3 regions of the Brevibacterium sp. K72 genome follow, and region 3 is predicted to be linked to each of the others. Evidence: predicted binding sites of a transcription regulator. Region 3 holds the regulator's gene; each other region holds the start of a gene.
The links. The regulator LexA, encoded in region 3, represses DNA repair genes until DNA is damaged. The targets are predictions, from matches to a motif close to TCGAACANNTGTTCGA.
Positions count from the first base shown of each region.

Region 1 (10,299 bases), 1.5 Mb from region 3:
GGCCACCGAGGCAAGCACGAGGGCGATGCCCGTCGTCACGACACCGCCGGGGGTGCGGTAACCGCGAGGCAGGTCCGGCTCCTTGAAGCGCAGGCGGATGTGCGAGAGGTTGAGCAGGACGTAGGAGACGGTGGCGCCGAAGACGGCGACGTTGAGGAGGACTCCGCCGTTGCCGCCGGAGAGGACGGCGATGAGGAAGCCGATCGTGCCGGGGACGATGAGCGCGAGGACCGGGGTCTTGCGCTTGCCGGTCAGGGAGAGCCATTTGGGCAGGTAACCGGCGCGGGAGAGCGCGAAGAGCTGGCGGGAGTAGGCGAAGATGATCGAGAAGAAACTCGCGATGAGACCCGCGAGGCCCGCCCAGTTGACGAAGGTCGCCAGCCACGAGTTCTCGCCGTAGACGAAGCGCAGCGCCTCGGGCAGCGGGTTGTCGGATTCGCCCATGGCCGCCGAGCCCGCGATGCCGGGGACGAGGAGGAGCATGAGAGCGCCGAAGACGACGAGGATCGCCATCGCGGTGATGATGCCGCGGGGCATGTCGCGCTTCGGGTCGGCGGATTCCTCGGCGGCCAGGGGCACGCCCTCGATCGCGAGGAAGAACCAGATGCCGAAGACGAGCGAGGCGAGCAGACCGCTGAAGCCCATCGGCAGGAACGCGCTCGAGCCGAGAGCGGTCGTCGGTTCGATGTCGAAGAGGTTCGCGGCATCGAAGTGGCCGACCGCGGCGACGACGAAGACGATGAGGGCGATGACGGCGATCGCGGTGATGACGAACATCAGCCGCAGCGCCTCGCCGACGCCCCAGAGGTGGACGCCGGCGAAGATCGCGTACGCGGCGAGGTAGATCGTCCACGTGGGGACGGATTCGGGGAGGATGCCGAGGGCTTGGACGTAGCCGGCGATGAACGTCGAGATCGCCGCCGGAGCCATTGTGTACTCGATGAGGATCGCCATGCCTGTGGCGAAGCCGCCCAGCGGGCCGAGCGCGCGGCGGGCGAATCCGTAGCCGGCGCCCGCGGTCGGCAGGGTCGAGGAGAGCTCGGCGAGGCCGAAGACCATGCACACGTACATGAGCCCCATGAGGAGGAAGGCGATGAGGAGACCGCCCCAGCCGCCTTCGGCGAGGCCGAGGTTCCAGCCGGAGAAGTCACCGGAGATGACGTAGGCGACGCCGAGGCCGGCGAGCAGGATCCACCCGGCCGCGCCCTTCTTCAGCTGCCGCTTCTCGAGGTAGTTCTCGTCGACGTTGCCGTACTCGATGTTCTTGCTCATATCCGCCCCATCACGTTCAATGGATCACAATCAGACCATTGGCTGGGGTCGAATGTAGTATGACTCAGATCACGGTGTCAAGGATCTGCCGAAGGTCGAGACGAGCTCCGTCGAGGCCGCGGAGGGAAGTCGAGGTGAGAGGAGGTTTGGGCGTGGAACGGACTGCCGATGCCGGGGACGAGAGGCACAGCGCCGCTGGCTCTCCCACTCGCCCTGCCCGGATGCGCGGGGGCAACGTCTTCGAGCACACGATCGCCGAGCTGCTGCGCGCGATCCGCCTCGGCCAGTACCTCGTCGGGGACAAGCTGCCGCCCGAGCGGGAGCTCGCCGCGCGGATCGACGTCTCACGGGCCACCCTGCGCCAGGCGCTGAGCGAACTGCAGACAGCCGGCGTCGTCGACGTCCGGCGGGGCCGGTACGGAGGCGCCTTCGTCACCCGGCTGCCGAGCGCGGACACGGGAGCCGGGGTCGACCTCGGCGAGCTCGACGATGCGGTGCGGTTCCGGCACATCCTCGAGACCTCGGCGGCACGGATCGTGGCCGGTCGCGAACTCGGCGCCGAGGAGCGGGAGAGGCTCATCTCCGCGGAGCGGAGCTGCTGGATGCCGCTGGGGTCCTCGGCCGAGGACATCGAGCAGTTCCGCGCCCTCGATGCCCGCTTCCATCTCACGATCGCCGAGCTCACAGGCATCCCGTCGCTCGCGCATGCCGCGGCGACGACGCGGGACCGGATCAATGCGCTGCTCGATCGGATTCCGTTCATCCACACGAACGTCGAGCATTCGTGCACGCAGCATCAGCAGCTCGTCGCAGCGATCCTCGACCATGACGCCGAGGCGGCGGCGACGCTGGCGGCCCAGCACGCCGAGGGCACCGAGCAGCTCCTGCGCGGATTCCTCGAGGGGGACGGCTCGACAAAGGAGCGGTGAGTAGGACTCACCCGCTGAGGAGCCGTCGCGCCTCCTCCTGGTGGGCGGCGATGAGGGCCTCCTTGTCGAGCGCCTGCCCGTCCGCGTCGATCGCGTGACCGTCGATTACGCGCCACTGCCCGCCGACCATGACGCGGTCGGCCTTCTCCGCGCCGCAGAGGACGAGGGCGGGGATCGGGTCGTGGGAGCCGGAGAACGCGAGGCCGTCGAGGCGGAACAGCGCGAGGTCGGCCTGCCTGCCGACCGCGATGGTGCCGATGTCGTCGCGGCCCAGCGCTGCCGCCGAACCCGCGGTCGCCCAGTCGAGGACGCGCTCGCACGTGACCGCCTCGGCGCCGTAGCGCAGACGCTGGAGGTAGAGGGCCTGCCGGACCTCCCGGATGAGGTTCGAGGCGTCGTTCGAGGCAGAGCCGTCGACGCCGAGGCCGACGTGGACGCCCGCGTCCTCGAGTTCGACGGCGCGGGCGATGCCCGAGGCCAGGCGCATGTTCGAGGTCGGACAGTGGGCGACGGAGACGCCGGCCGCGCCGAGGCGGGCGATCTCCTCGTCGTCGAAGTGGATTCCGTGGGCGAGCCACGTGCGATCGCCGAGCCAGCCGACCGAGTCGAGGTAGTCGACGGTGCGCAGACCGAAGCGCTCGCGGCAGAAGTCCTCCTCGTCGAGGGTCTCGGCGAGGTGGGTGTGGAGGCGGACGTCGAGGTCGGCGGCGAGCGCCGCGGACTCGCGCATGAGCTCGGTGGTCACCGAGAACGGGGAACACGGGGCGAGGCCGATCTGCACCTGCGCGCCGGCGCCGCGCTCGTGATAGGTCTCGACGAGGCGGCGGGAGTCGGCGAGGATGACCTCGGGGTCCTGGACGGTCTGCTGCGGCGGGAGGCCTCCGTCCTCCTCGCCGAGGGACATCGATCCGCGGGTGAGCATCGCGCGCATGCCGAGGCGGCGGACGGCCTCGACCTCGATGTCGATCGCGTCGTCCATGCCCGTCGGGAAGAGGTAGTGGTGGTCGGCGGCAGCCGTGCAGCCGGATTCGAGGAGTTCGGCCAGGGCGACGGTGGTCGCGAGCTCGAGGGCCTGCGGAGTCAGGCGCGCCCACACGGGGTAGAGGTTCGTCAGCCAGCCGAAGAGCGGGAGGTCGGCGACGGGAGCCCACGCGCGGGTGAGCGTCTGATAGAAGTGGTGATGGGTGTTGATGAGCCCCGGGGTGATGACGTGATCGCTGACGTCGATGATCTCGTCGAAGGCTCCGGCGGGGCCGCTGCTCGATGCCCCATCGTCCACGGGCCCACCGCCCACAGGCTCGCGGCCAGCCGGCACGAGCTCGACGATCGTCCCGGTCTCAGTGTCGATGACGATCCCACCGTCGGCGGTCGCGTCAGTATTGCGGCCGAGGTGGACGGCCTTGGGATTGCGCAGCCAGATTCTGGACATCTGCGTCGCCTCTCGTGCGTGTGCTCTCAGGTGGGCCACGGCCCGCCCGCTGTCGCGGCGACTGCGCTGGGGCGATCGCCGCCAGCTCAGGTTTCACGGCGTCTGCTGCTCCGCCGGTCGGTGCGCAGTCCCTCTTCGCAGGCTTCGATCCGAGTCCGAACGGAAGTCCGAGCCGCGTGCGATTTGTGCCTGCGGGGCACACCGACAAGACTGCACTCTAGCATGTGTTCCGGATCACGAATTCGAGTTGCCATCGCCGTTCACTTCGCCTAGTGTTCTGCGATAAGGAAACTTTCTTTCACATCTTGGAAGTTGTTCCCGAGAATTGAATGATGATGAGCAGAGGTGCCGACCCCTCGCAGGTGAGGTCTCGGCTCCGTGGAAGCCGCTGGCGAGCTCATGGAGGTCGGACTGACATCCGACCGCTCCGGTTCGAGTCCGGATACTCAGGCTCGCGTCCGGGGGCCCGGATCAGCGGGCAGGAATTCAATGGAGAAGCAGATGTCGGTGTCCAAGCAGTCACAGCAGAAGCAGCGTCGCCCCGAGGACGAGCGACTTCCCGTCGGGACGTCGTTCGCCTACGGGTTCCAACACGTCCTCACTATGTACGGCGGAATCATCGCCGTGCCGCTCATCATCGGCAAGGCCGCCGGACTCGACGACAGCGGCATCAGCGTGCTCATCGCCTCGTGTCTGTTCATGGGCGGCCTCGCGACGATCCTCCAGTCGTGGGGCGTGCCGTTCTTCGGGTCGCAGCTGCCGCTCGTCCAGGGCGTGTCGTTCGCCGGCGTCGCGACGATGACGGCGATCCTCGCGGGAGGCGACGGTCTGCCGGAGGTCTTCGGAGCGGTCATCGTCGCCTCGGCGATCGGCCTCATCGTCGCCCCGGGATTCGCGCTCATCGTCAAGTTCTTCCCACCGGTGGTCACGGGAACGGTGATCACGACGATCGGTCTCTCGCTCATGCCGGTGGCCGCGGGCTGGGCAATGGGAGGCAACGCCGAGGCCCCCGACTACGGGAGCATGCGCAACATCCTCATCGCCGTCGGCACCCTCGCCGTCGTCCTCCTACTCAGCAGGATCCCGGTCGCCATGATCTCGCGGCTGTCGATCCTCCTCGCGATCGTCGTCGGCACGATCGTCTGCCTGATCTTCGGCTGGGCGGACTTCTCGAACGTGCTCGATCGCGGCGTCTTCGCCTTCCCCGAACCCTTCGCGTTCGGCATGCCGACATTCTCCGCGGCGGCGATCATCTCGATGTTCATCGTCATCATCGTCACCTTCGCTGAGACCACCGCCGACATCATCGCCGTCGGCGAGATCGTGAAGACGAAGGTCGACTCGAAGCGCATCGCCAACGGCCTGCGCGCCGACATGCTCTCCTCCGCCGTGTCCCCGGTCTTCAACTCGTTCACCCAGTCGGCGTTCGCACAGAACGTCGGTCTCGTGGCGATCACGGGCGTGAAGTCGCGGTTCGTCGTCACGGCCGGCGGCGTCATCCTCGTCGTCCTCGGTCTGCTGCCCGTCATGGGCGGGGTCGTCGCGGCGATCCCCTCCCCTGTCCTCGGCGGCGCCGGCATCGTCCTCTTCGGAACGGTCGCGGCGTCGGGCATCCGCACCCTGTCGAAGGTCGAGTACGAGGGCAACCTCAACATGATCATCGTCGCGGTCTCGCTCGCGTTCGGCATCATCCCGGTCGTCGCGCCGGAGTTCTACAACGCCTTCCCGTCGTGGGTCGGCATCATCCTCCATTCGGGCATCTCGTCCGCGACGATCATGGCCGTCCTCCTCAACCTCATCTTCAACCACATCGGCGCGAAGTCGAAGGACCGCTCCGATCGCTCGGTGTTCGTCGCCGGCACCGGTCGCGTGGTCCGCAGGGAGGACCTGCAGCGCCTGCTCGATCACGAGGCCATCCTCGCCGAGGGCGACACCATCAAGGACGGCCGCATCGTCGACTGCAACGGTGAGGAGGTCCCGGTCGTCACCGACGACCAGCACGAGAAGATCGCCGAGGCGGTCCGCAACGGCGAGGTCAAGACCCGTGACGATGTCCGCCGGGTGATCGAGGAGACGGGAACGGAGACGCCCGACCGCTGACAGACCGGGTCGGTGAGCCTGTCGAAGGTGGAGAGCGGTGCAGAGAAGGATGGCCCAGTCAGTCTGACTGGGCCGTCCCCCTTTGAGTGGTTGTGCGGTCATGCGGTTATCTGACCCGGTTATCGAGTAGTCGTGGGAGTGGGTGGCCAAGCGGGCCTGGTCGAAAGACTGAGGAACAGGCCGGTCAGAACGGCGGGGGTTCGCCGTTGTCCCAGACCCAGCGCCGTACCTTCGAGTTCTGTGGGTTCGACTTTCGAGCGCCCGGATTCTGGGGGCCAGGATTCCGAGAGTTTCGCTCCTGGGAGTTCGTGTGCGCCATGGTCGGATCGCCTGAGTCCTCACCCTCACGGCACCGGAGCAGCCACGGGGAGATTTCCGGCGCGCTCACCCAGCCTGGAGAGCCGACGCTTCCTTCGGGCCCAGGGCACTCCTCAGCGAACATGGTGTCACCCGGTTCCGGCACAGGAGTGACTGCATCGCTATGCGAGCCACCGTCGCGCTCCGAGCCACCGTCGCCACCCGCAGCGCTGCCTCGTTCCGAAACAGTGCCCGCGCCATCGTCTGTCGCTGGAGCGTCTCCCACGTTCCCGCTCACGCTCTGAGCCCCGTCGCCCATCAGCCGAGCCGCGTCGCCCATCAGCCGAGCCGCGTCGCCCATCAGCCGAGCGTTCTCGATGTTGACAGGGTTGTCCCCTGCAGCCACCGTCGCCCTGATTCCGTGCGGGAATCGGTACTCCAGCACGCCGTTCTCGTCCATGCTCACCGAGTACTTCCCGTCGGTCTTCGCCTGGTGGTCCTTCTTGCACAGCGGGTGGAGGTTGCCGAACACGGTGAGTCCGCCCGTGGCCGGATCATCGTGGTTGTAGGGGATGATGTGATCGACTTCGGAGGACTCCGCTCGCCGTCGACAGCCGGGCATCGTGCATCTCTGCCATTTCGTCACCAGCGTCTGTCGCACCGACTGCGGGATGTAGTAGCTCTTGGCCTTGGCGTCGATGGGAGTACCGGTGGCAGGATCGGTGAGGATCCTGGTCCAGGTCGAGCACTGGCCAGCGATCGCCCTCGCCGTCTCCGCCGGGATCGGCGACCCATCGGGGAAGGCGCCGGGCAGGTCGGACTGTCCGAGAAGAGTCATACAGGGCACGGTGGTGATCATCTTCGCCTGCAGGGCGAACCAGTACGGACCCGTCGGCATCGACACGAGCACTTTGATGCGACTGCGACCCTGTTCGTCGCGATCGACGACCGAACCGGAGTCCAGCTCGTAATCCTCGGCGACGATGCCATCGGACTCGGCAAGTCTGCCGGAACCGTCATGGGGAAGTCCGTCAGCGCGAAGTCCGTCGGCGCGGAGTCCGTCAGCGCCGGCCCGGGCGCCGTCCTCGGCCCCGTCCCCGGTTCCGCCGCCGACCGAAGCGGTGCTCTTGCCGGCCGGGATGCTCGTGGCGGTGTCGACCGCCTCGGCGATGGAATCATCGATGTCGTCGACGCTGCGGACATGCTCGAGGTCGAGCGGGATCTGCCGAGTCGTCGTCGCCCCAGTTTCGGTGTCTTCCGCGAGGACTTCGATGCGGACCTGGGGACGGGTGCATGTGGCGATGTCGAACATCAGCGCGTCGATCGCACGATCGTCGTCGATGACGGCACCCTCGGGCAGCTGGTCGGCGAAACAGGCTGTGTTGCCGTTGCGGATCGCCTTCGCGAATGCCTCGATCCGCAGATAGTAGGCCTGCAGGTCGGCCGCGGGTCCGACGAGGGAGACGCTGGCAGTCCCGTCGGGATACGTCGTAATGGACACCCGTCGTTTCTCGTGCGCCGTCTTCGTACGATCGGGTTCGGGCTGGATCGCATTGATCCGTGTGCCCAGGGACTTCGCGAACGTCTCCGGGGTGATGTCGGCACGCCTCCCGGCAAGGTAGTCGTCGATGTTCGGCAGCAGTGCGAAGCGCACGTCCTGGCACAGCCGCGTCGCGACGTTGACGTGTTCGATGGTGAACTCGCCGCCGAGGCAGCGCTGATAGAACTGCGGCAACCCGTGAACGAGGATCATCGACGCGGTCACGTGGCTGTAGGTGCGCGAGGTCGTCGCGCCGAGGACGGTGGCGAATTCGGCAAGGTCCTCGGTGTGGGAGTACATGTGCACCCAGGTGTAGAACGTCGAGTCCGGCCGAAACCGCGGGAACCCCGGCAGATGCTCGGGTTCCGGGGAATCTGCGCCGAGTCCTGCTCCACCGAGTCCTGCTGCAGAGACTGCTGCTTCGCCGGCAGCGCCGACAGCTGCTTCGTCGGGGGAGGCATCGGTGGGTCCGTCCGCGTTCGAGGACTCCGCTTCGTCGGTACGGCCATCGGAGTTCGCGGACTCACCCTCGTCGGTCACAGCCTCCGCAGACGCACCACTGTTCGAAGGGCCTTCGAGCTCGTCGCTCTCGGGAACCTCATACCTGTGGGCGGTGTCGATGAACGACGCATGTGCATAGGGCTCATCAGGCCGCGGGTTGAGCAGGCGGAGGTGCTCGATGACTTCGTCGAGGAACAGCCCGGCAGTGGTCCGCATCGCGTCGAAATGCGCGCGGTCACAGGCGGTGTAGACAGAAAGGGCGTCGGCGAACGGGGAATCGGGGTCGACATCGAAACGAGGAGTGCGCGGCTGATTCGGCTGGTCACCACCAGCGGCATCGCAAGCGGCCCCATCAGGGTTCGAAGGGTCCTCCACTGCCGGTCACCTGCCTTTCCACTTCAGTGTGGATCGTTGATTCCAGTGTAGGTCACGTCACAAATCGTGTCAATCCTTTTTTCGAAATCTCTTCGAACGTCGAATTCATTGAATTTCGGACGCTCAGTGATTTTCGGCTGCCAATCGGCAGGCTGGGGCAACCTATCGGCAGGCTGAAAGGACGGGCCGACTGAACGGCCGAGCAGGCCGACTGCACGTCCGAGCAGGCTGAATCGGCAGCCCAGAGTGCAATTCGTCGTTCTGGAATCAGAGGCGGACAGGTGGGAAACCCAGTCCCAGCCCTCACCCCTCGCGCGTGACCAGCCCCGGCAGCTCCGCCATCGAGTCGAAGGTCGCGTCGGCGCCGGCGGCGAGCAGGGTCTCGGGCGTCTGGTGCACGGGCGACGGCGGGCAGAAGCCGAAGACGTAGGATCCGGCGGCCCGCCCCGCGATGACGCCGGTCGGGGAGTCTTCGATGACGGCCGCCTCGGCGGGGTCGACTCCGAGCGCATGCGCGGCGGCGAGGTAGACGTCGGGGGCGGGCTTCGACCGCGGCAGCTCCATGCCGGAGAAGATCCGTCCTTTGAAGACGTCGTAGAGGCCGATCTTCTTCAGCTGCAGTTCGATCTTGGGCCGGTCGGCGCTCGAGGCGCACGCGAGCCTGCCGGGGTAGGCCTTCTCGATGATGTGGACGGCGTCGACGACGCCGGGGATCGCCTCGAGGCGGGCCTCGAGCTCGACGTTGCGTCGCTGTCGGAAGTCGGCGAGCCAGTCGGCGTCGATCCGCACGCCCGTGTGCTCCTCGATGACGTCGGCCTCGTCGCGGAGCATCTTGCCGACGAACCGGGCGACGGCCTCCTCCTGGGTCAGGTCCCATCCCATGTCCGCGAGCATCCCGCGCAGCACCTCGTTCGTGATGCTCTCGGAATCGACGAGGACGCCGTCACAGTCGAACAGCACGGCAGCGAACTTCGGGCTCAGATCCATAGTCCGATTCTGTCATCCCACCGTGGGCGCCGTACGCAGGGGTTCCGTGCACCGGTCCCTGCCGACCGTCCAGGCGGGGAGGTGGAGCATCCCCTCGCCGAGGCGGCTGTGCCCGCCCGCACGAATCGTGCATCGCCGTTGGGGTGGCCCGGTCCCCAGTGACTGCGGTCGCCCGGTCGCCCTGTAATCTTCGGCGGCCCGGGGACCTCCGGCCACCCGCGGAACCCCGGCCCTAGGGAACGAGGGCTCCTTGGGAACTCCGGCGCCTGAGGAAACTCGGATCACCGGGAAGATCCAGTCCGGTGGAACCCCGGTTGACCAGGGATCCCGACGACGGTCGGGATTCGGGGGCAAGCCCCGCCTCGGCGAGGGGATCAGACGACGAACGCCGAGTAGATGAGGAGTCCCGACCCGATCGCGCACCCGACGATGACGAGGGCGAACAGGGTGAGCCAGCCGCCCGCGGGGATCGCGGAGCCGCGGCTGAGGATGAACGCGTCGGACTGCTGGACGTTCCGACGGCGGGTGTGGACGCGGATGACCTTGACGAGGTCCTTGAGCGAGCCGAGGGCGAGCGCGACGCCGAGCCCGGCGACGAAGACCGCGATCCACTCGGGCGGCAGGAAGACGACGAGGAACTGCGCGGCCACTGCCGTGCACACGGCGATGACGACGCCGGCGACGTTGCGGATGAAGATGAGCGCGATGAGGAGGACGAGCGCACCGAGCGAGAGCGCGAGCGGTGCCCAGCCGTAGATCGCCGAGGTGATGAGGACGAGCCCGAGCACCGCCGGTGCCGGATATCCCCAGAATCCCGCCCACGTTGCGGAGAATCCGACCCGACCGAACGAATTCATCTGCCCCGAGTG
Region 1 covers NZ_CP191582.1:1,073,158-1,083,456, reverse strand. Annotated here, with positions in the region: gene eat (ethanolamine permease) at 1-1,272, opposite strand, end outside; gene ACQ1RG_RS04800 (FadR/GntR family transcriptional regulator) at 1,425-2,201, shown strand; gene ACQ1RG_RS04795 (8-oxoguanine deaminase) at 2,209-3,630, opposite strand; gene ACQ1RG_RS04790 (nucleobase:cation symporter-2 family protein) at 4,120-5,730, shown strand; gene ACQ1RG_RS04785 (HNH endonuclease signature motif containing protein) at 5,915-8,284, opposite strand; gene ACQ1RG_RS04780 (HAD family hydrolase) at 8,747-9,430, opposite strand; gene ACQ1RG_RS04775 (M50 family metallopeptidase) at 9,805-10,299, opposite strand, start outside.
Region 1: ACQ1RG_RS04785 (HNH endonuclease signature motif containing protein) is a predicted target of LexA. The motif match lies at 8,513-8,528, and genes of this name have one in related genera.

Region 2 (10,299 bases), 1.0 Mb from region 3:
TCTGGTCACCGACGCGGACCGGTCGCATGCTGCCGACGACGATTCGGATGAGTGGGGCGGAATCGTTCACTGTGGGGGTGTCCTTTCGGAGGGGGTGGAGGTGGTGCTCAGGGGGAGGGGCGAGGAGTCGGACCGTCGGACCCTCAGTCGCAGCCCTCAGGGCCGCACACAGCACCGCTGGGCGCATCGGCACCGTCGGACGCATCGGCGGCTGTGGAGCCGGCACCGGACAGGACGGTGAGCGTGGAGCTCTCCTCCCATGCAGTGTCGAGGGCGCGGGAGAACGTCTCCGACTGCTGGGCCCCGGAGATCCCGTACCTGCGGTCGATGACGAAGAACGGTACCCCGTTGGCGCCGAGCGCGCGGGCCTCGGCGATGTCGGCTTCGACGGCGCGGGTGTACTCATTGGATTCGAGGACCCGGCGGGTCTCGGCGGGATCGATTCCCAGACTCTCACCCACCTCGGCGAGGTAGTCGATGCTGCCGATGTCACGACCGGTCTCGAAGTGTCCGGACATGAGTGCCTCCTCGGCCTCGGCCATGACGTCGTGGGTCTGCGCGAAGTGGAGGAAGCGGTGTGCCGTGAAGCTGTTGGCGACGACGACGGAGTCGAAGTCGTAGGAGAGTCCTTCGCCAGAGGCCTGCTCGCTCACCTGCGCGAACATCTGCTTGACGGCCTCCGGGGGCATGCCCTTCGTCCGGCTGAGGTAGGCGGCCTCTGACTCCTCGACGTGATCGGGGAGCGAGGGGTCGAGCTGGAAGCTGCGCCACCGGACCTCGACCTCGTCCTTGTGGGCGAACCCCTCCAGCGCGGTCTCGAAGCGTCGCTTGCCGATGTAGCACCACGGACACGCGATGTCCGACCAGATCTCAATTTTCATGACACTTTCAACTACCGGTCAGCGCGCGTTATTCCCCGGACGAACAGCTGTGAGCGCGGTCGCCGCCGATCGGTCGGCGGCGCTCAGGTGTCGGGTGTGGTCAGCGGCCGGTTGGGGTCAGGGGCCGGTGGGATGGAAGTCCGGGGCTCAGAAGAGGGCGGCCTGAAGCTGCGGGAGGCCTTCCGCGCCGATGGCGATCGAGGACGTCCCGGTTGCGGACCGGTCACCCCTGGTGCCGAGCGCCCCGCGCTCGCCGTAGTCCTCGTCCCTCGACCCGCGCAGGCCGTAGCGGTCGATGAGCGGATCGATCCGTGCGCGCAGCCACGTCCGGTACTCCTTCGAGGCATACGGCGAGTTCGCATACATCCGTCGGTAGCGGGGGAGGAGCTCGGGATGTTCGCGCCCGAGCCACTCGAAGAACCACTCCCTGGCGCCGGGCCGCAGGTGCAGGGCACCGTAGACGACCCGGTGTGCCCCGGCCTCGCTGATCGCCCGCAGGGCCGCATCGAGGTGCTCGCGCGAGTCGGTGAGCTTCGGCAGGACGGGCATGATGAAGACCGTCACCCGGAAGCCGAGGTCGGCTGCCGTACGCACGGTCGCGAGCCTCGCCGTCGTCGTCGGCGTACCCGGCTCGATGGCCTGCTGCAGGGTGTCGTCGTGGACGGCGATCGACATGCCGATCTCGACGGGGACATCCTCGGCCGCCCGGGCGAGCAGCGGCAGATCCCGCCGGAGCAGGGTGCCCTTCGTGAGGATCGACAGCGGTGTCGCATGCTCGGCCAGCGCGGTGATGATGCCCGGCATGAGGCCGTAGCGACCCTCGGCCCGCTGGTAGGGGTCGGTGTTCGTCCCCAGCGCGACAAGCTCGCGCGACCACTTCGGCTTGGCCACCTCGGCGGCGAGGACCTCGGGTGTGTTCACCTTGACGATGACCTCGCGGTCGAAGTCCTCACCTGAATCGAGATCGAGGTAGCGGTGGGTGCTCCGCGCGAAGCAGTAGACGCACGCGTGAGAGCACCCGCGGTAGGGGTTGATCGTCCACGAAAAGGGCATTCCGCTCGACTTCGGCACCCGGTTGAGCGCCGACTTCGCGAGGACCTCGTGGAAGGTCATTCCCGCGAACTCCGGAGTGCGCACGCTGCGGACGAGCCCCTTGACTCCGAAGAGCCCGGCCACCTTCTCCTGCTCGTTCCACCGCATGCCAGCATTCGAACACGTGTTCGAGTCCGTGTCAAGAGTGCTGTCCGCCGGGGTGCTCGCCCGTGGGGGTGCGGGCGCGCCCACCTTGCGCCCTTCGCTCAGCATTCGGACAAATGGTATGCCAAAAATCCAGACTCGTCGCGAGCGTCGTGACGGCCATCTGCCCAGATGTGCACCGCCGCGAACGACGCTTGCAGTCTGATTTCTCGAAGACGAAAGCCCCTTTCCTCATTGCGGAAGAACTGTGACCCACGTTACGCTGAACCGGTCAGCAATCATCACCATGACCCTGTGGATCCTCGTTTGGTATTCCAGTGTTATGCCGTCTCGGATGCGAGTGCCCCATGGCGACGACAGTGACCTCCGACCAGCCGAATCCCGAGCGCCTCGGGCCGAGCCCCGAGCAACTGGCGGCCCACCGGATCAGCCCGCGGTTCTACAACGCCGACCTCGCTCCCTGTAAGAAGGAGGGCCGCAGCTGGACGGCCTACAGCGTCTTCTCCCTCTGGGCCAACGACGTCCACTCGCTCGGCAACTACGGCTTCGCGCTCGGACTCTTCGCCCTCGGCCTCGGCGCGTGGCAGATCCTCGTCGCCCTCCTCGTCGGCGCCGCCCTCCTCTTCATCCTCCTCACCCTCTCGGGGATCATGGGGCACAAGACCGGGGTGCCCTACCCGGTGATGAGCCGCATCGCCTTCGGCATCCACGGCGCCCAGCTCGCCGCCTCGGTGCGCGGAATCGTCGCGATCGCATGGTTCGGCATCCAGACCTACCTCGCCGCGAACGTCCTCAATGTCCTTCTGCTCACGTTCCTGCCGGGTCTGCAGTCATGGGCCGAGGTCGAATTCCTCGGACTCAGCGGCCTCGGCTGGTTCTCCTTCACCCTGCTCTGGATCGTCCAGGTCATCATCGTCAGCTACGGCATGGAGATGATCCGCAGGTACGAGGCGATCGCGGGACCGATCATCCTCCTCACCTTCGTCTCCCTGGCCGTGTGGATGCTCGTCCGCGTCGACTTCCGGATCTCGTGGTCGATCGACGATCCGCTCACCGGGTGGGAGATGTGGGTGCAGATCCTCGGCGGCGGTGCCCTGTGGGTGGCGATCTACGGCACCTTCGTCCTCAACTTCTCCGACTTCACCCGCTCGGCGAAGACCCGCGGCTCGATCGTCGTCGGCAACTTCTGGGGCATCCCCATCAACATGCTCGTCTTCGGCCTCGTCGTCATCTCGCTCGCCGGCGCGCAGTACACGATCGACGGCACCGTCATCACCTCACCCGCCGACATCGTCCAGGCGATCGGCAGTCCGATCCTCCTCGCGCTGGCCTCGCTGTCCCTGCTCATCCTCACCGTCGCAGTCAACCTCATGGCGAACTTCGTCGCCCCGACCTACGCCCTGACGAACCTCTTCCCGCGTCATCTCAACTTCCGCAGCGCCGCGATCATCTCGGCGATCATCGGCTTCGCCATCCTCCCGTGGAACCTCTACGACTCACCTGTCGTCATCGTCTACTTCCTCGGCGGCCTCGGTGCCCTGCTCGGACCGCTCTTCGGCATCATCATGGTCGACTACTGGCTCGTGCGGAAGACGAAGGTCAACGTCCCCCAGCTCTACACCGAGGCGAACGACGGCGAGTACTTCTACCACCACGGGGTCAACTGGCGGGCGATCGGCGCGTTCATCCCCGCGTCCCTCATCGCGCTCATCCTCGCCCTCGTGCCGGCCTTCTCCTCGGTCTCGGAGTTCTCGTGGTTCCTGGGCGCCGGGCTTGCCGCCGTCATCTACTTCGTCATCGCCCGCCGCGACTTCACCTTCCGCGAGGTCGACGGCGAGGAGATCGCCGTCCCGACCGCACACTGACCCGCACACACCCACCTGACCTGGAGAGACCCATGAGAATCCTCGTCGTCAACGTCAACACGACCGCGTCGATGACCGACGGGATCGCCCGAGCGGCACGGGAGGCCGCCTCGGCGGACACGGAGATCATCGGCCTGACCCCGAGCTTCGGCCCCGAATCCTGCGAAGGCAACGTCGAAAGCCACCTCGCGGCACTCGGCGTCATGGACGCCGTGCTCGGATACGACGGTGAGTACGACGCTGTCATCCAGGCCGGCTACGGCGAGCACGGCAGAGAAGCCCTGCAGGAGCTCCTCGACGTCCCCGTCGTCGACATCACCGAGGCGGGTGCGACGCTGGCGATGCTGCTGGGCCGCCGATACTCCGTCGTCACCACCCTCGACCGCACGGTCCCGCTCATCGAGGATCGGCTTCTGCTCGCCGGGCTCGACCGGCACTGCGCCTCCGTGCGCTCCTCGGGGATGGCCGTCCTCGACCTCGAGGCCGATCCCGACCGGGCCGTCGACGCGATCGCGGGTGAGGCCGCCGAGGCGGTCGATCGTGACCGTGCCGAGGTCATCGTCCTCGGGTGCGGGGGTATGGCCGACCTCGCCGAGGTGATCGTCGACCGCTGCTCGGTCCCCGTCGTCGACGGTGTCGCCGCCGCCGTCAGGCTCGCCGAGTCCCTCGTCGGCCTCGGACTCTCGACCTCGAAGGTGCGCACGTTCGCGCCGGCGCGACCGAAGCGGATGACCGGGTGGCCGTTCGCTCGGGGTGCGCAGGAGGCGAGTGCGGCGCAGGAGGCGAGTGCGGCGACAGACGCCGGGCCGCGGTCCGATGACGCAGGTTCAGCGGCGACGGACCGACCCGCGACGGCTGACCCGGCCGTCAGGACGCATCCGGCCGCCGGCTGAGCGCGTCGTCTCCCTCAGCCCTCGGCCTTCGCGTCCTCGGTTTCCGCCGTCTTGCCTTCGTGGGCGAGGCGCTCCCGGTGCTTGTCATGCTGCTGGCGGCTCGTGCTCAGATGGTGGGTCGCGAGCTCGCGGACCCGGTCGACGTCGCGGTGGGCGATCGCGTCGAAGAGCTCGGCATGTTCGGTGGCGACGACGTCGAGCTCGTCATGCTGGCTCAGCTGCCAGCGCATCCGCGAGTCGAGGAGCTGCCCGACCTCGACGAGGAGCCGGTTGCCGGAGAGCTCCGTGACGATCGAGTGGAAGGCGGCGGCGCTCCGGTGCGCACCGACCGCATCCCCGGCCTCGGCCTGCCGTCGACCCGCCTCCATCGTCGCCTCGAGTGAGGCGAGTCCCTCCCGCGTGTGCCGTTGGGCCGCGAGTTCGAAGGCGAGGAGATCGAAGGCCTGACGCACCTCGGCGAGGTCGGCGACATCGCTGGGAGAGAACTCGCGCACTGTCGCCCACGTGTTCGGACGGTGGGCGACGAGCCCCTCCGAGGCGAGCTGCTTGAGGGCTTCGCGGACCGGGACACGGCTGACTCCGAGTTCGGAGGCGAGATTGCGCTCGACGAGGCGGCTGCCGGGCGCGCGCACCCCGTCGATGATCTCGTCGCGGAGGATCTCCGTCACCCGCACGGTCTCCGACCTAGGGCTGTCATTGTTCTTCACGTCGTCATTCTCCCACTCCGAGCGCCGAGGCTGCAGGGCGCAGGTCGGCCGGCCAGGCCCGACCTGCGCAGACCCGGCCGGCGCAGATCTGACCCCGCTCAGCGGCGGATCGCCCGGCCGAGGGTGTCGAGGCCGACCGAGCCGAGGCCCAGGGCCTTCGTGTGGAAGGCCTTGAGGTCGAAGTCGTCGCCGGCCTCGGCCTTCGCCTCGTCGCGGAACTGCTCCCACAGGCGCTGCCCGATCTTGTAGCTCGGGGCCTGTCCCGGCCAGCCGAGGTAGCGGTCGAGTTCGAAGGCGAGGAAGCTGCGGTCCATCGCGACGTTGTCGGTGAGGAACTGCCACGCCTTCTCCCGGTCCCATGTGCCCCCGCCGAGGCTCTCCGGGGCTTCAAGGCCGAGGTGGAAGCCGATGTCGAGGACGACGCGGGCGGCCCGCAGGCGCTGCGAGTCGAGCATGCCCAGGTAGTCGGCCGGGTCGTCGAGGTAGCCGAGGTCGGCCATGAGCCGCTCCGCGTAGAGCGCCCAGCCCTCGCCGTGCCCGGACACCCAGCACATGAGCCGGCGCCAGCGGTTGAGGGTATCGGAGACGTAGGTGGCCTGCCCGACCTGGAGGTGATGGCCGGGGACGCCCTCGTGGTAGACGGTCGTCTTCTCCTGCCAGGTTGCGAACTCGGTGACGCCCTCGGGCACCGACCACCACATCCGACCGGGACGGGAGAAGTCGTCGGTGGGCCCCGTGTAGTAGATGCCGCCGGTCGACGACGGGGCGATCATCGCCTCGATCGTGCCCACGGGTTCGGGGATGTCGAAGTGGGTCTTCCCGAGCTCGGCGATCGCCTCGTCGGCGACCCCCTGCATCCATTCGCGCAGCGCGTCCTTGCCGTGCAGGGTGCGCTCCGGATCGGCGTCGAGCGCCTTCATCACGTCGAAGAGGTCGGTGCCGGGCATGATCTCCTCGGCGATCCGGCGCTGTTCGGCGTCGATGCGCTCGAGCTCCGCAAGTCCCCACCGGTAGGTCTCGTCGAAGTCGACCTCGGCGCCGAGGAAGTTCCGCGAGTGCAGGGCGTAGGCCTCCCTGCCGCATGCCTCGTTCTCCGGTGCCGCCGGCAGCAGCTCGGATCCGAGGAAATCGGCGAGGTCGGCGTACGCCTGTCGGACTCCATCGGCATGGGCGGCGAGGTCGTTGCGCAGCTGCGGGGACACCTCGGCGACATCATCGGCACCGGCGATGAGGGTGAGGAACGTCGAGTCGTCCCCGGCGAGATCGCGGGCCTGGTCGATGACCTTCTCAATCTGGATCCGGGCCGCCACCTGACCGCGGCTCTTGGCGAGCGCGAGTGACTCCTGGTATCCGGCCAGCGATGCGGGCACGGCGGCCAGGGTCGTGTCGATCGTCTCCCAGTCAGCCACCGTCGCGGTCGGCAGGAGGTCGAAGGTGTCGCGGACGTGCTGGACGGGGGAGGCGATGACGTTGAGGTCGGCGTGCTGGAAGCCCGCCTCGTAGTAGTCACGGGCGACGCCGAGGCGCTCGCGCATCGCATCGAGGGTGACCCGGTCGACGTCGTCGAGGTCGGCGCTCGCCTCCACCTCGTCGAGGCGGCGCAGCGTCTCGACATTGAGGTCGTTGAGCGCGGCGAGGCCGGCGGGGGAGAGGTCGTCGAAGCCCTTGCCTCCTTCGAGCCCGAGGTAGAGGGCGAGGGAGGGGGAGAGGGCGAGGGAGCGGTCGACGAAGTCCTCAGCGACGGCGTCGACGGCGGAAGGGGTTCTCTTTTCGGTCATGACCTCACCCTATATGAGCTGACGCACACCTCATGGCTCCGGTCACAGGCCATGAGGAGAGGCACATGGGCACAGTGCGGACATCGCATCCTGGGAGTTCGCTGAAGCTATAGCCTTGGATGGTCCCGCCGCCCGGCGGGACGCGGACGGCTGAGGGAAGAGAGACGGATCGGACGTGGCACGAGCACAGCTGTGGACCAAGGACTTCGTCGTCGGCGTCGGCCTCAACCTCGCGATGTCCATGGTCTTCTACCTGCTCATGACATCGATGGCCGGGTACGCGGTCGCCCGCTTCTCCGCCGGCCAGGCCGCCGCCGGATTCGCCTCGTCCGGTTTCATCGTCGGCGCCGTCATCGCCCGCATCCTCACCGGCAAGTACCTCGACTTCATCGGCCGCCGGACCCTGCTCGTCATCTCCATGGCCGTCTTCGTCCTCGCCTCGCTCGCGTACATCGCCGCCGACAGCCTCGTCCTCCTCATCGTCATCCGCCTCATCCACGGCGTCGCGTTCGGAGCCGGGAACACGGCGATCATGACGGCCATCCAGTCGATCATCCCCGCCTCCCGCCGAGGTGAGGGCACCGGCTACTTCGGCACGGCGACGACGGTGTCGACGGCCCTCGGGCCCTACCTCGGCGTCGTCCTGCCCCAGCGCTGGGACTTCGGGGTTCTCTTCCTCGCCTCGGCGCTCATGTCGCTCATCGCCCTCATCCTCTGCTTCCTCCTGCGCCTGCCGAAGCAGGAGCTCACTCCCGAGCAGCGGGCCGCCAAGTGGCACCTCCACCCCCGCACGCTCGTCGACCGCGACGGTCTGCGCATCGGGCTGATCATGCTCATCGCCGGCACCGCCTACGCCGCCGCCCTCGTCTTCCTCGCCGGGTACGCGGCCGAGAACGGAGTGCCCGCCGCCGCCTCGATGTTCTTCGTCGCCTTCGCCGCAGCCTCCCTCGTCGCCCGCCTCTTCGTCGGCCGGATCCAGGACGTCTACGGCGACAACGTCGTCATCTATCCGGTCCTCGCCCTCAACGCCGCCGGCAACCTCTTCATCGCCCTGTGGCCGACGATGACCGGCATCGTCATCGCCGGCGTCCTCGTCGGACTCGGCTTCGGCTCGCTCATGCCCAGCGCCCAGACGATCACAGTCAAGTCCGTCGAGATGGCCAGGGTGCCGGTGGCGACCTCGTCGTTCTTCCTCCTCCTCGACGTCGGATCCGGGATCGGGCCGATCATCCTCGGCGCCCTCATGCCGCTCACCGGCGGTCGGGGGATGTTCCTCCTCTGTGCCGGACTCGTCGTCGTCGCGATGGGCGTCTACTCCATCGTCCACGGCCGCGGCCGGGGCGGACGCCCGGGACGAGAATTCATCGGCTGACGGGCGCGCCTGCGCTCGGACGGGCGTCGGACCTCGGCCGCCAGACCGTGGTGCGGACGGCGGGTGACCCGAGGTCGGGACCCGAGTAGCCTGAGAAGAGCCCACCGACCGTCCGCCGCAGGAGGATCGCGATGAGACTCGCACTCGCCCAGATCAACACGACGACCGACGTCGCGGCCAACCTCGAGAAGGTCCGCGACTACACCCGCCGGGCCGCCGAGGCCGACGCTGACGTCGTCGTCTTCCCCGAGGCGACGATGTCCGCGTTCGGGCGCGGCCTGCGCGAGATCGCCGAGACCGAGGCGCAGGGCTGGCGCGAGGCGCTTACCGTGCTGGCCGCCGATGCCGATACCACCGTCATCGCCGGGGAGTTCGCCGTCTCCGGCGGCAAGGTCGTCAACCTGCTCGCCGTCTACGCCCCCGACGGCACCCGCACCGAGTATGCGAAGATCCACCTCTACGATGCCTTCGGGTTCAAGGAGTCCGACACCGTCGCAGCCGGTGAGGAACCGGCCGTCGTCGACCTGGGCGGAGAGGCCGTGGGGATCGCGATCTGCTACGACATCCGCTTCCCCAAGCTCTTCGCCGAACTCAGCCGCCGAGGCGCTCGCCTCGCCATCGTCTCCGCATCGTGGGGTGCGGGGCCGGGGAAGGTCGAGCAGTGGGAGCTGCTCGCTCGAGCCCGGGCGATCGACTCGAACATGTTCGTCGTCGCCCTCGGCCAGGCCGATCCCGAAGTCAGCGGGGTCGACGTGCCCCCGAAGGGCCCCACGGGAGTCGGCCACAGCCTCGTCGCCGACCCGTACGGGCACGTCGTCGTCTCCCTCGGCGGGGAGGAGACGCTCGAGATCGTCGAGATCGACCTCGGTCTCGCCGATGAGGCCGCCGAGGCGGTTCCCGTCCTCGTGAACGCGAAGCTCGGCTACTGACGTCAGTTGCCGCGGGGCTGAGACGGGATTGAGATGAAAATGCACGGAGTGCAATAATGTCGGCATGTCTTCAGCAGCCGACGTGACCGCAGCCGACCGGCCGGAGGGCCTGCGCGAGCGGAAGAAGCGCGAACGCGGGCGGGCGCTGCGCCGAGCCACGCTCGAGCTCACCCTCGAGAGCGGTTACGCCGATGTGACGATCGAGGCGATCTGCGAACGCGCAGGAGTCTCCCGGCGGACCTTCTTCAACTACTTCGCGAACAAAGAGGAGGCGCTGCTCGGGCGCTCCGACACCGTCTTCGACGACGAGGACCAGCCGGTCATCGCCGAGTTCGAGGCGGGCGGACCGACGGGGGACATGCTCAGCGACCTCGAGGGACTCCTCGCCGCAGTCGTCCGCAGCCGGCTGCGCCGCCGCGAGGAGATGCACCAGTACCACCGGGTCCTCCAGCAGGAGCCTCAGCTCATGCAGCTGCAGATGTCGCGGATGGGCAACAACGAGCGCCTGTTCCGCGAGATGATCCAGCGCCGCCTCGACGCGACGGCAGCCGACGGGTCGGCAGAGTCTGACGTCACGGGCACGCGCGACTCAGCGACCGCCTCGGCGACGGAAGGGGCGAGTGCCGCGGTCGACTCAGCCGGGGACCCAACGACCGCCTCGGCGGGGGAGGGGACCC
Region 2 covers NZ_CP191582.1:2,358,665-2,368,963, forward strand. Annotated here, with positions in the region: gene ACQ1RG_RS10515 (NADPH-dependent FMN reductase) at 1-70, opposite strand, end outside; gene ACQ1RG_RS10520 (DsbA family oxidoreductase) at 144-881, opposite strand; gene ACQ1RG_RS10525 (Rv2578c family radical SAM protein) at 1,029-2,081, opposite strand; gene ACQ1RG_RS10530 (NCS1 family nucleobase:cation symporter-1) at 2,426-3,943, shown strand; gene ACQ1RG_RS10535 (aspartate/glutamate racemase family protein) at 3,976-4,836, shown strand; gene ACQ1RG_RS10540 (GntR family transcriptional regulator) at 4,851-5,543, opposite strand; gene ACQ1RG_RS10545 (DUF885 domain-containing protein) at 5,642-7,321, opposite strand; gene ACQ1RG_RS10550 (MFS transporter) at 7,497-8,693, shown strand; gene ACQ1RG_RS10555 (carbon-nitrogen hydrolase family protein) at 8,825-9,622, shown strand; gene ACQ1RG_RS10560 (TetR/AcrR family transcriptional regulator) at 9,687-10,299, shown strand, end outside.
Region 2: ACQ1RG_RS10525 (Rv2578c family radical SAM protein) is a predicted target of LexA. The motif match lies at 2,090-2,105, and genes of this name have one in related genera.

Region 3 (10,299 bases):
TGAAGTCGCCGACGGGCACGATCGTGCCGGTGATGTTCGAGAGCACGCAGGCGGCGGCGAGCTGGTCGGGAACCCCGAACGGGGTGACGACGACGGTGGTGCTCATAGGACTCCCTTGGTGCTCGGGACCGCGGTGGTGCGGCCATCGGGTTCGACGGCTTCGCGCAGGGCCCGGGCGAACGCTTTGAACTGGGCTTCGACGATGTGGTGGGGGTCGCGGCCGCGGATGAGGTCGAGGTGGACGGTCAGCCCCGCGTGCAGCGCGATCGATTCGAGGGCGTGCGAGGTCATCGACCCGGTGAAGTGTCCGCCGATGAGGTGGTACTGCTGCCCTTCGGGTTCTCCCTCGTGGACGAAGTAGGGGCGGCCCGAGATGTCGACGACGCATCGGGCCAGCGATTCGTCGAGCGGAACGAACGCGGAACCGTAGCGGCGGATGCCGGCTTTGTCCCCGAGCGCCTCGGCGAGGGTCTGGCCGATGACGATCGCGGTGTCCTCGACGGTGTGGTGGACGTCAATGTGGGTGTCGCCCTTGGCAGTGACGTCGAGGTCGATGAGCGAGTGCTTCGCGAGCGCCGTGAGCATGTGGTCGAAGAACGGCACGGTCGTCGCGATGTCCGCCTTGCCGGTTCCGTCGAGATCGAGGGCGACGGACACGGTCGATTCCGATGTCGACCGCTCGCGCTGGGCCTGCCTCATAGTGAGCCTTTCGTCGTGTGCCGCGCCGTCATGTGCGGCGCGGATGCTGCGCTTCCCATTGTCCCAGGGTCACCGCCCGGCTGAGAACCGGGGCGACCTGCGGCGACTCAGTGGGCGCTGAGCAGGGTGGAGGGATCGTCAGCGACGATATCGTTCATCGCGGCGAGGAACGCGGTCGTCTCAGCTTCTGTCCCGGCATTGACTCGGGCATGGTGCGGGATGCCGATGTCGCGGATGAGGATCCCCCGGTCGAGCAGCTTCTGCCACAGTTCGGCCGGTTTCGCGATGCCTCCGAAGAGGACGAAGTTCGAATCACTCGGATGGACGGTGAAGCCGAGTTCGGCCAGACGGGCCGAGATCGCGTTCCGGGAGTCGATGAGCCGGTCGACGTTGCCGAGGAGGAGATCGGCGTGCTCGAGCGCTGTGCACGCGAGCACCTGGGTGACGTCGGAGAGGTGGTAGGGCAGGCGGACGAGGCGGAGGGTGTCGATGAGTTCGGGGGCGGCGATCGCGTAACCGAGCCGCAGACCCGCGCATGCGAACGCCTTGCTCATCGTCCGGGAGACGACGAGACGAGGGCGGCCTGCCAACAGGGTCATCGCCGAAGGCAGCGCCGGGCGGGAGAACTCGGCGTACGCCTCGTCGACGATGACGATGCCCGAGCAGTTCTCGTACGCGGCTTCGATGACGTCGAGGCCGAGCGAGGTGCCCGTCGGGTTGTTCGGGGTGCAGAGGAAGACGATGTCCGGGTCGACGCGGGAGACTTCGGCGGCGACCGCCTCGGCGGTGAGTCCGTAGTCGTCGTCGCGCTCGGCATGGATCCATTCGGCACCGGTGCCCGTCGTGATGAGCGGGTGCATCGAATAGCTCGGGGTGAAGCCGAGTGCGGTGCGTCCGGGACCGCCGAAGGCCTGGACGATGTGGGAGAGGACCTCATTCGAGCCGTTGGCGGCCCAGATCATCTCAGGATGCAGCTCGACGGCCGTGCCCGCGCGCTCGTTGACACCAGTCAGATAGTCGACGAGGTGCTCGCGCAGTGCCGTGAACTCACGGTCCGGGTAGCGGTTGAGTCCGGCCAGATGAGTGTCGACGGCCGTGCGCATCGCCTCGACGACGACGTCCGGAATCGGATAGGCGTTCTCGTTGACGTTGAGCTGGACCGGCACGTCGAGGTGCGGGGCGCCGTAGGGCTCACGCCCGACGAGGTCGGAGCGGACTGGCAGAGACTCGATGTTTCCCACACAGCGATTTTAGCGCTGGGGAACGTCGAGGCTCTGGCCGGGGTGGACGACGGGCGAGGACAGGTGGTTGAGCTCGACGATGTCGGCGACGACGTCACGGGTGTCGCGGTCGAGGCCGAGGTTCGAGGCCACCGTCCACAGCGACTCGCCCTCGCCGACGACGACGGAGTCCGCGGCGACGCCGATGACCTCGTCACCGCCGACCGCCTCGGCGGTGAACGTCTGGGTCGAGAAGAAGAGCGTGCCGCCGACGATCGCGAGGGCGCACACGGCGGTGCGGAGCAGACGCACGGCACGGCGGCCGCGGTTGGTCAGATGCAGTTCCTGATTCATCACAGACATCGCATTTACCTCTTTCTTCGTACTATTCCACCCGCAATGGGTAGAACGTCTGTTCTATTCAACACATCATTCGAACAAATGTCCAGTCCATCTCGAACATTTATGAGACAATGAGGGAGAACCAGCGTTGTTGATCGATCTCGAACAACCATCCCAGGCGGCACTGACACGAGGTCTCTCGAGGCGGTTCAACCGGTGGGAAACGGCGGGATTAGAACGAAGGGGAAAGAGCAATGGTGCAGAGCAAACGAGGCAGAGGCAGGCCGCGCAACGAGGATGTTGCCAGCGAGATCGCCGCGGCCCGCAGCGAAGAGGACGAGGTCGAGATCCCTGACGGTCCGACCGGGGCCGGGGACTTCCGTCTCTCCCCCCGACAGCGGCTCGTCCTCGAGACGATCGAGCGCGCCGTCGTCACCAACGGCTATCCGCCGAGCATGCGCGAGATCGGCGAGGCGGCGGGTCTCGCCTCGCTCTCGAGTGTGGCCCATCAGCTCTCCCAGCTCGAGCGGCTCGGCTACGTCCGCCGCGACCCCAAGCGCCCGCGGGCGATCGAGGTCGTCAATCCCTTCGAGGAGGAGGAGGCCGAGCGCGCGAAGTACGAGGAGCTCGCGAACAACACTGTCCAGGTCCCCGTCGTCGGCCGCATCGCCGCCGGTGGTCCGATCCTCGCCGAGCAGGAGGTCGACGACGTCTTCTCCCTGCCCACGCAGGTCGTCGGCTCCGGTGAGATGTTCCTCCTCAAGGTCGTCGGCGATTCGATGATCGAAGCCGCGATCTGCCACGACGACTGGGTCGTCGTGCGCAAGCAGCACACCGCTGACAACGGGCAGATCGTCGCCGCCCTCCTCGACGGCGAAGCGACGGTGAAGACCCTCAAGCGCAAGGCCGGGCGCCAGTGGCTGCTGCCGCAGAACAAGGACTACGACCCCATCGACGGTACGTACGCCCAGATCATGGGCCTCGTCGTCGCCGTCATCCGCCGGCTCTGAGGTTGGGTTCCTCGCGGGCCTCTGCGGGTGGGCTCGCCCCTCGCCGAGGCGGCTGACCGGAAACGCGAATGCCCACGACCGTTGGTGGTCGTGGGCATTCGGCGTGTCTGGGGCGCCTCGGCGGTCGGGGCAAGGGTGTCTGGGGCGAGTCGGCATGCTCCGGCAGGCGGGTGACGGCTGGCGTGCGTGTCGCCGCAGGCCTCGCGCTCTGCCGACCGGCACCTCGAGCGACAAATCATCCCCGTGCAAGCAGCGGATTTAGCGCTACGGGTGCGGGGTGTGAAACTGTGCGGAGGTTTTGCCGCTAAGGGGAGGTTTTACCGCCGAGGGGAGGTTGTGCCACTGCGGGGATGAATGGCCGCCTCGGGGCTGACACGAACCGCCCCTATATGCCCGTCATGGAGTCGGCAGTCGAATAGCCCTCCGTCCACTCCCCGTCATGGAACAATGCGACCAGGGTGAACACCATGGCGAGACCGCCCAGAACGAAGAGCACGATCGGCCAGACGTTGAGATATGTGGCACCCATGAGCAAGCCGATTCCCCCTCCGGCGAGAAGGACGACACCCGAGAGGAAGCACGGCAGCCAGTATTTCCGATAGGGCTTCTTCTTCCGCTTGCGAGCCATGGCGCGAACTTTACCACCCGGCCCCGCGCCGTCACTTCTTCGCGGCGTCCTCGTCCTTCGTCGCGGCCAGGCGCCCGAGTGCTGTGCGCACGACCGCCGGATCCGTCGTCGGCCACATCTGCGGCATCGAACTGACGAGGTAGCCGGCATAGCGGGCCGAGCGCAGACGCGAGTCGAGGACCGCGACGACGCCCTTGTCCCCGGTCGACCGGATGAGCCGACCGGCACCCTGCGCCAGACGCAGCGCGGCATGCGTCGCGCTCACCGCCATGAACCCGTTGACCCCGCGCCGGTCGGCGTCCCGGGCCCGCGCCTGCATGAGAGGGTCGTCCGGGCGCGGGAAGGGGATCCGGTCGATGATGACGAGCCGGTTCGTCCGGCCCGGCACGTCGACGCCCTGCCAGAGGGACATCGTCCCGAACAGGCACGCCTCGTCGTCGGCGGCGAACCGGGAGACGAGCGACGGCAGACCGTCGTCGCCCTGGAGGAGGATCGGCAGATCGAGCCGGTCCCGCAGGTGCTCGGCCGCGGCATTCGCAGCCGCGCGGGACGAGAAGAGTCCGAGCGCCCCGCCCTTCGAGGCTGTGACGAGGGCTTCGAGTTCGGCCAGCGCTTCCTCGCTCAGCCCGCTGCGACCGGGTTTGGGCAGGTGGGAGGCGACGTAGATGATGCCCTGCCGGCCGTAGTCGAACGGCGATCCGGCGTCGAGGCCGTCCCACCTCGGCGAGTCGGGGCCGACGAGACCGAGCGAGGCGGCGACGGCGTCGAAGTTCCCGCCGAGCGACAAGGTCGCCGAGGTGGCGACGACGGTTGACTCTTCGAAGATCCCGTGCCGCATCGTCCCGGCCACGCTCAGGGGCGCGACGACGAGGTTCGTCGTCTCCCGCTCGCGGAAGGTGCTGCGGCTCAGCCACACGACGTCGTTCTTGCCGGGGTCGCAGAAGCGTTCGGCGAGTTCGAAGATCTCCTGGCACCGGGCCTTCGCCATCTGCCGGCCGGCGTCCGCGTCCTCGCTGCGTCCGCCGATGTCGTTGATGATCTGCCGGGCGGAGTCGCGGATCTGCGTGAGCGCGAGGGCGAGGGGTTCGGGCAAAGAGAGCATGAGCCCTTCGCTCACCCCGGCGGTGGCGCGTTCGAAGGCCGCCGAGGCGGTGTCGAGCATCGCGGTCACGCCGTCCTCGACCGTGGTGTGCTTGCGCACCGCCGAGGTGGCCGCCGAGAGCATGCCCGTGTTGATCTGGCCGGACAGGGCATTGGTCACCCGGTCCTTGAGCTCGTGTGCCTCGTCGATGATGATGACGTCGTGTTCGGGCAGGACGGCGTTCTCCCCGAACGCGTCGATCGCGAGCAGGGCATGGTTGGTGACGACGATGTCCGCCTCGGCGGCGGCGTTGCGGGCCTGTTCAGCGAAGCATTCGGTGAAGAGCGGACAGTTCGAGCCGAGGCAGTCGAAGGCGTTGACGGAGACCTGCGCCCACGCTTTGTCGCTGACGCCGGGGATGAGGTCGTCCCGGTCTCCGGTCTCCGTGGTCTTCTCCCACGTGCGGATGCGTTGGATCTCCTCGCCGAGGCCCGACCGGTCGGCGGGCTTCCGTCCGGCGGCGGCATCGGCGCCGAGGTCGAAGAGCATTCCCTCGTCCTCGTCGGGGTAACCGCCGGCGAGTTTGTGCTTGCACACATAGTTCCGCCGCCCCTTGAGCAGGGCCGCCTTCGGCAGCGGGTCGAGGGACTTCTTCACGGATTTGAACAGGCGCGGGAGGTCACGGTGGATGATCTGCGTCTGCAGGGCGAGCGTCGCCGTGGAGACGATGACCTTCCCACCGGTGCGGCTCGCGTACTCCGCGGCCGGCACGAGGTAGGCGAGCGATTTGCCGGTTCCGGTGCCGGCCTGGACGAGGAGGTGGATGCCCTTGTCGAGCGACGAGGCGACCGCCTGCGCCATCTCGGTCTGACCCTCACGGGTCGACCCGCCGATGGCGCCGACGGCCGCAGAGAGCAGGTCGGCGACCGAGCTCACTCGCCGATGACCATGTCAGGCCGGCGGAACTCCTCGAGTTCGGCGGCGAGCTCGGCCGGGACCTTCGCGTGCATGCCCGTGCCGCCCTCACCGTGTTCTTCGTGATCGACGGTGCCCAGCGCATAGATCTTCGAGACGAGGTCGCCGCGCTCGTAGGGGATGAGCACGGAGACTTCGATGTTCGGCGACGGCAGCTTCTCCTCGATCGTCTCGACGAGGTCGGCGATGCCCTCCCCCGTCGTTGCGGAGACGAACCGGGCGCCCGGGTATTCGGCACGCAGCGCCGTGACCACGGTCTCGTCAGCGAGGTCGACCTTGTTGAAGACGAGGAGTTCCGGGATGTCACCGGTGTCGACGTCCCCGAGGACCTCGCGGACCGCGCGGATCTGCCCCTGCGGGTCCGGGTGGGAGGCGTCGACGACGTGGAGGAGGAGATCGGAGTCCGAGGCCTCTTCGAGCGTCGACCGGAACGCCTCGACGAGCTGGTGGGGCAGGTTGCGGACGAATCCGACGGTGTCGGTGTAGGTGAACGTGATGCCGTCGGAGGTCCGGGACTGTCGCACCGTCGGGTCGAGAGTCGCGAACAGGGCGTTCTGGACCATCACCTCGGCGTCGGTGAGCCGGTTGAGCAGGGACGATTTGCCGGCGTTCGTATAGCCGACGATCGCCACGGAGGGCACATGGTTGCGTGCGCGGTTCTTCCGCTTCGTGTCCCGGGCGGGCGCCATGCCGGCGATCTGGCGGCGCAGCTTCGCCATCCGGGTGCGGATGCGGCGCCGGTCGAGTTCGATCTTCGTCTCACCGGGACCACGTGAGCCGATGCCGGCACCGCCGGCGACACGGCCACCGGCCTGCCGGGACAGCGATTCACCCCAACCGCGCAGACGCGGGAGGAGGTATTCGAGCTGGGCGAGTTCGACCTGCGCCTTGCCCTCACGGGACTTCGCGTGCTGGGCGAAGATGTCGAGGATGAGCGCGACGCGGTCGACGACCTTGACCTTGATGACATCCTCGAGTCCGCGCCGCTGGCTGGGCGCGAGTTCGGAGTCGATGATCACGGTGTCGGCGCCGACGGCTTCGACGATCTCCTTGAGCTCGGCGGCCTTGCCGCGGCCCAGATACGTTCCCGGGTCCGGCTTGTCGCGGCGCTGGACGATAGCGTCGAGGACTTCGGAGCCTGCGGTCTCGGCGAGGGCGGCGAGTTCGCGGATCGAGTTCTCGGCTTCGTCGAGAGTCGTGTTCCACAGTCCGGCGAGGACGACGCGCTCGAGCCGGATCTGTCGGTATTCGACCTCGGTGACATCTTCGAGTTCCGTCGAGAGGCCCGCGACGCGGCGCAGGGCGGCACGCTCGGCGAGGTCGAACTGCGATTCCTCGTCAGCGGCGGCTTCCTTCGGGCTCAGCGCCTGGGCACCTCTGGCGAGGACACGGTCGAGCATCGCTTCCCGACGCTCTTTGTCAGTGGACGTCATTCATTCCTTTGTTCGTGGCAACCGCTGTACACGAAGTACAACGCACATGTGCGTCCATCTATTCTCCCACAGCCGTTTAGACTGGGACGGTGTCGGAGCACTATTTCACCGAGAGCCCCTCGAGCCAGGCCAAACGCCGCGAGATCACCCTCGATCTCGCCGGTCGCACCGTGAGTCTGGAGACGATGAGCGGGACCTTCTCCCCCACCCGTCTCGACCCCGGCACGGCGGTGCTGCTCAAGCATCTTCCCGATCCCGAACCCGGCGACCTCCTCGATCTCGGGTGTGGGTGGGGTCCCATCGCCCTCCATTCCGCGTTCCAGGCCTCCGACGCCGAGGTGGACGTCCGAGTGTGGGGCCTCGACGTCAACTCCCGGTCCCTCGAGTCGACCGCGGCGAATGCGGCCAGGCTCGGCCTCGATTCGGTCCGCACCGTCACCGCCGACGAGGTGCCCGCGGATGTGCAGTTCACGACGATCCGGTCGAATCCGCCGATCCGCGTCGGCAAGGACGTCCTCCACGAGCTCCTCGAGACGTGGCTGCCGCGCCTGGCCCCGGGCGGGCGCGCCGACCTCGTCGTGTCGAAGAACCTCGGCGCCGATTCGCTGCTCACCTGGATCCGCGAGATGCTCGGCGAGGGGTTCACCGCCGAGCGCACCGCCTCGTCGAAGGGCTTCCGGATCCTGACGATCCGCAGGGACGCCTGAGCCTCCCCCGCCGACACGGGCTGTTCCAGCAGGTCATCCCCCGCCGAGGCGGTCGCTCAGTCGATCGTGCCCGTGGCCACGAGCACGGCCGGACCCGCGAGGGTGACGGTTCCCTGGTCACCGCCCTCATCAGGAGTGATGCCGATGCGCAGGCGTCCCCCGGGGACGTCGACACGCCACTGCAACGGTGAGGTCGGTCCCGCCCAATGGTGGGCGGCGATGGCCGCCGCGCACGCCCCGGTGCCGCAGGATCGGGTCTCGCCGACTCCGCGTTCGGACACCCGCATGCGCAGAGCGCCTTCGCCTCCGGCGAGGTCGCTGCGGGCCGGTTCCATGACGATGAACTCGACGTTCGACCCTTGCGGGGGCACGGGGTCGAGGACGGGAGCGTCACGGAGGTCGGCTGCGGAGAGTTCGGCCGCCTCGGCGAGGGCGACGACGGTGTGCGGATTCCCCGTCTCGACGGAGAGCCCCGGTCGGGGGACGTCGATGCCGTCGGTGGTGACGAGGGTCTCGGCGGTCTCATCGATCGACCAACGGCCCATGTCGACGGTGTACCACGCGTCCTCGGGGCCTCCGGGGGTCGACGCCGTCGACGGCTCGGTCTCGCCGAGGGCCGGGTTGAGGGTGATGCGCACGGTCTTGATGCCGTCCCGGGTGCCGACTTTGATCTCCTCGCTGTCGGCGGGGACCCGGCTGGTCTCGAGCAGGGCATGGGCGAAGACGCGCACCCCGTTGCCGCACATCTCGGAGAGGCTGCCGTCGTGGTTGTAGTAGTCCATGAACCATTCGGCGCCGGCAGCGGCCTGCTCGTCGGCGCCGGGGATGCCGCTGTCGGCTGAGCGGACGATGCGGATGACGCCGTCGCCGCCGAGGCCCGTGCGCCGGTCGGCGAGCAGCGCGACGGTCTCGGGATGGAGGGTGAGGTCGCCGCCGTCATCCTCGAGGAGGACGAAGTCGTTCTCGGTGCCGTGGCCCTTGTGGAACCGGGTGCCGGCGAGTGCGGCGAACGGGGTATTCATGACTCCAGTCTAACGATGTCCAGGGCCCGGTCGAGCTTCGCCCCCGCCTCGGCGACTCCGGAGTCGATCCAGGTCACGCGCGGATCGCGGCGGAACCATGTGTCCTGGCGGCGGGCGAACTGGCGGGTGCGCACGATCGTCGATTCCCGGGCGGACTCGGCGTCGATGGCACCTGCGAGGTAGTCCTGGATCTGCGCGTAGCCGATCGCCCGCGACGCGGTCTTCCCGTGGGCGAGCCCCTGGTCGAGGAGAGTGCGGACCTCGTCGACCCACCCCGCGTCCCACATCAGACCGACGCGGGCGGCGATGCGCTCGTGCAGAGTGCTGCGGTCGAGGGCGAGGCCGATGTGGATCGTCGGTTCGATCGCCGTGTACTCGGGCAGGGATGCGGTGAAGGGCTGCCCCGTGAGCTCGATGACCTCGAGGGCTCGGACGATGCGGCGGACGTCGTTGACGGTGATCTTCTCCGCGGCCGTGGGGTCGAGGTCGGTGAGTTTCGCGTGGGCGGCCCACCGGTCGGCGTCGACCTCGGTCTCGAGTCGGGCGCGCACCTCCGGATCGGTGCCGGGGAAGTCGAGGTGGTCGGTTGCGGCACGGGCGTAGAGTCCCGACCCGCCGACGAGGATCGGCCGGTGCCCGCGGGCGCGGATGTCGGCGATCGCGGCCCGCGCCTGCTCTTGGAAGGTCTGGACGTTCGCCTCATCGGTGACGTCGAGGATGTCGATGAGGTGGTGCGGGATTCCGCGGCGTTCGTCCGGCGGCAGCTTCGCCGTGCCGATGTCCATCCCGCGGTAGAACTGCATCGCATCCGTGTTGACGATCTCCCCGCCGAGGCGCTCTGCCAGGTCGAGGGCGAGATCGGACTTCCCTGTCGCCGTCGCTCCGACGACCGTGATGACGGGTGGGTGCTCGTGGGTCTCGGCGTGCTCGCCCATCTCAGTACTCGATCTCGGCGCAGAGGGTGCGGACGTCGTGGACGGTCGTGTCGACGATGATGGTCGTGCGGTGACGAGAGGTCGTCGTTGTCGTACCGAGCGCGCGACCGAGGAGGTCGAGGTCGGCGTGGACTGCCGCGGCCTTGCCGACGAGGTCGCGCAGTCGCTCGAGGTCACCGGCTCGCACGGCGTCGACGACGGCGGTGTCGAATTCGCGTGCCCCGGCCACCGGTGCCAGCGGTGAGTC
Region 3 covers NZ_CP191582.1:3,392,775-3,403,073, forward strand. Annotated here, with positions in the region: gene ACQ1RG_RS15275 (hypothetical protein) at 1-106, opposite strand, end outside; gene hisB (imidazoleglycerol-phosphate dehydratase HisB) at 103-699, opposite strand; gene ACQ1RG_RS15285 (histidinol-phosphate transaminase) at 807-1,940, opposite strand; gene ACQ1RG_RS15290 (LysM peptidoglycan-binding domain-containing protein) at 1,950-2,273, opposite strand; gene lexA (transcriptional repressor LexA) at 2,516-3,271, shown strand; gene ACQ1RG_RS15300 (hypothetical protein) at 3,657-3,899, opposite strand; gene ACQ1RG_RS15305 (ATP-dependent DNA helicase) at 3,931-5,916, opposite strand; gene hflX (GTPase HflX) at 5,913-7,388, opposite strand; gene ACQ1RG_RS15315 (class I SAM-dependent methyltransferase) at 7,478-8,095, shown strand; gene dapF (diaminopimelate epimerase) at 8,152-9,117, opposite strand; gene miaA (tRNA (adenosine(37)-N6)-dimethylallyltransferase MiaA) at 9,114-10,052, opposite strand; gene ACQ1RG_RS15330 (hypothetical protein) at 10,054-10,299, opposite strand, start outside.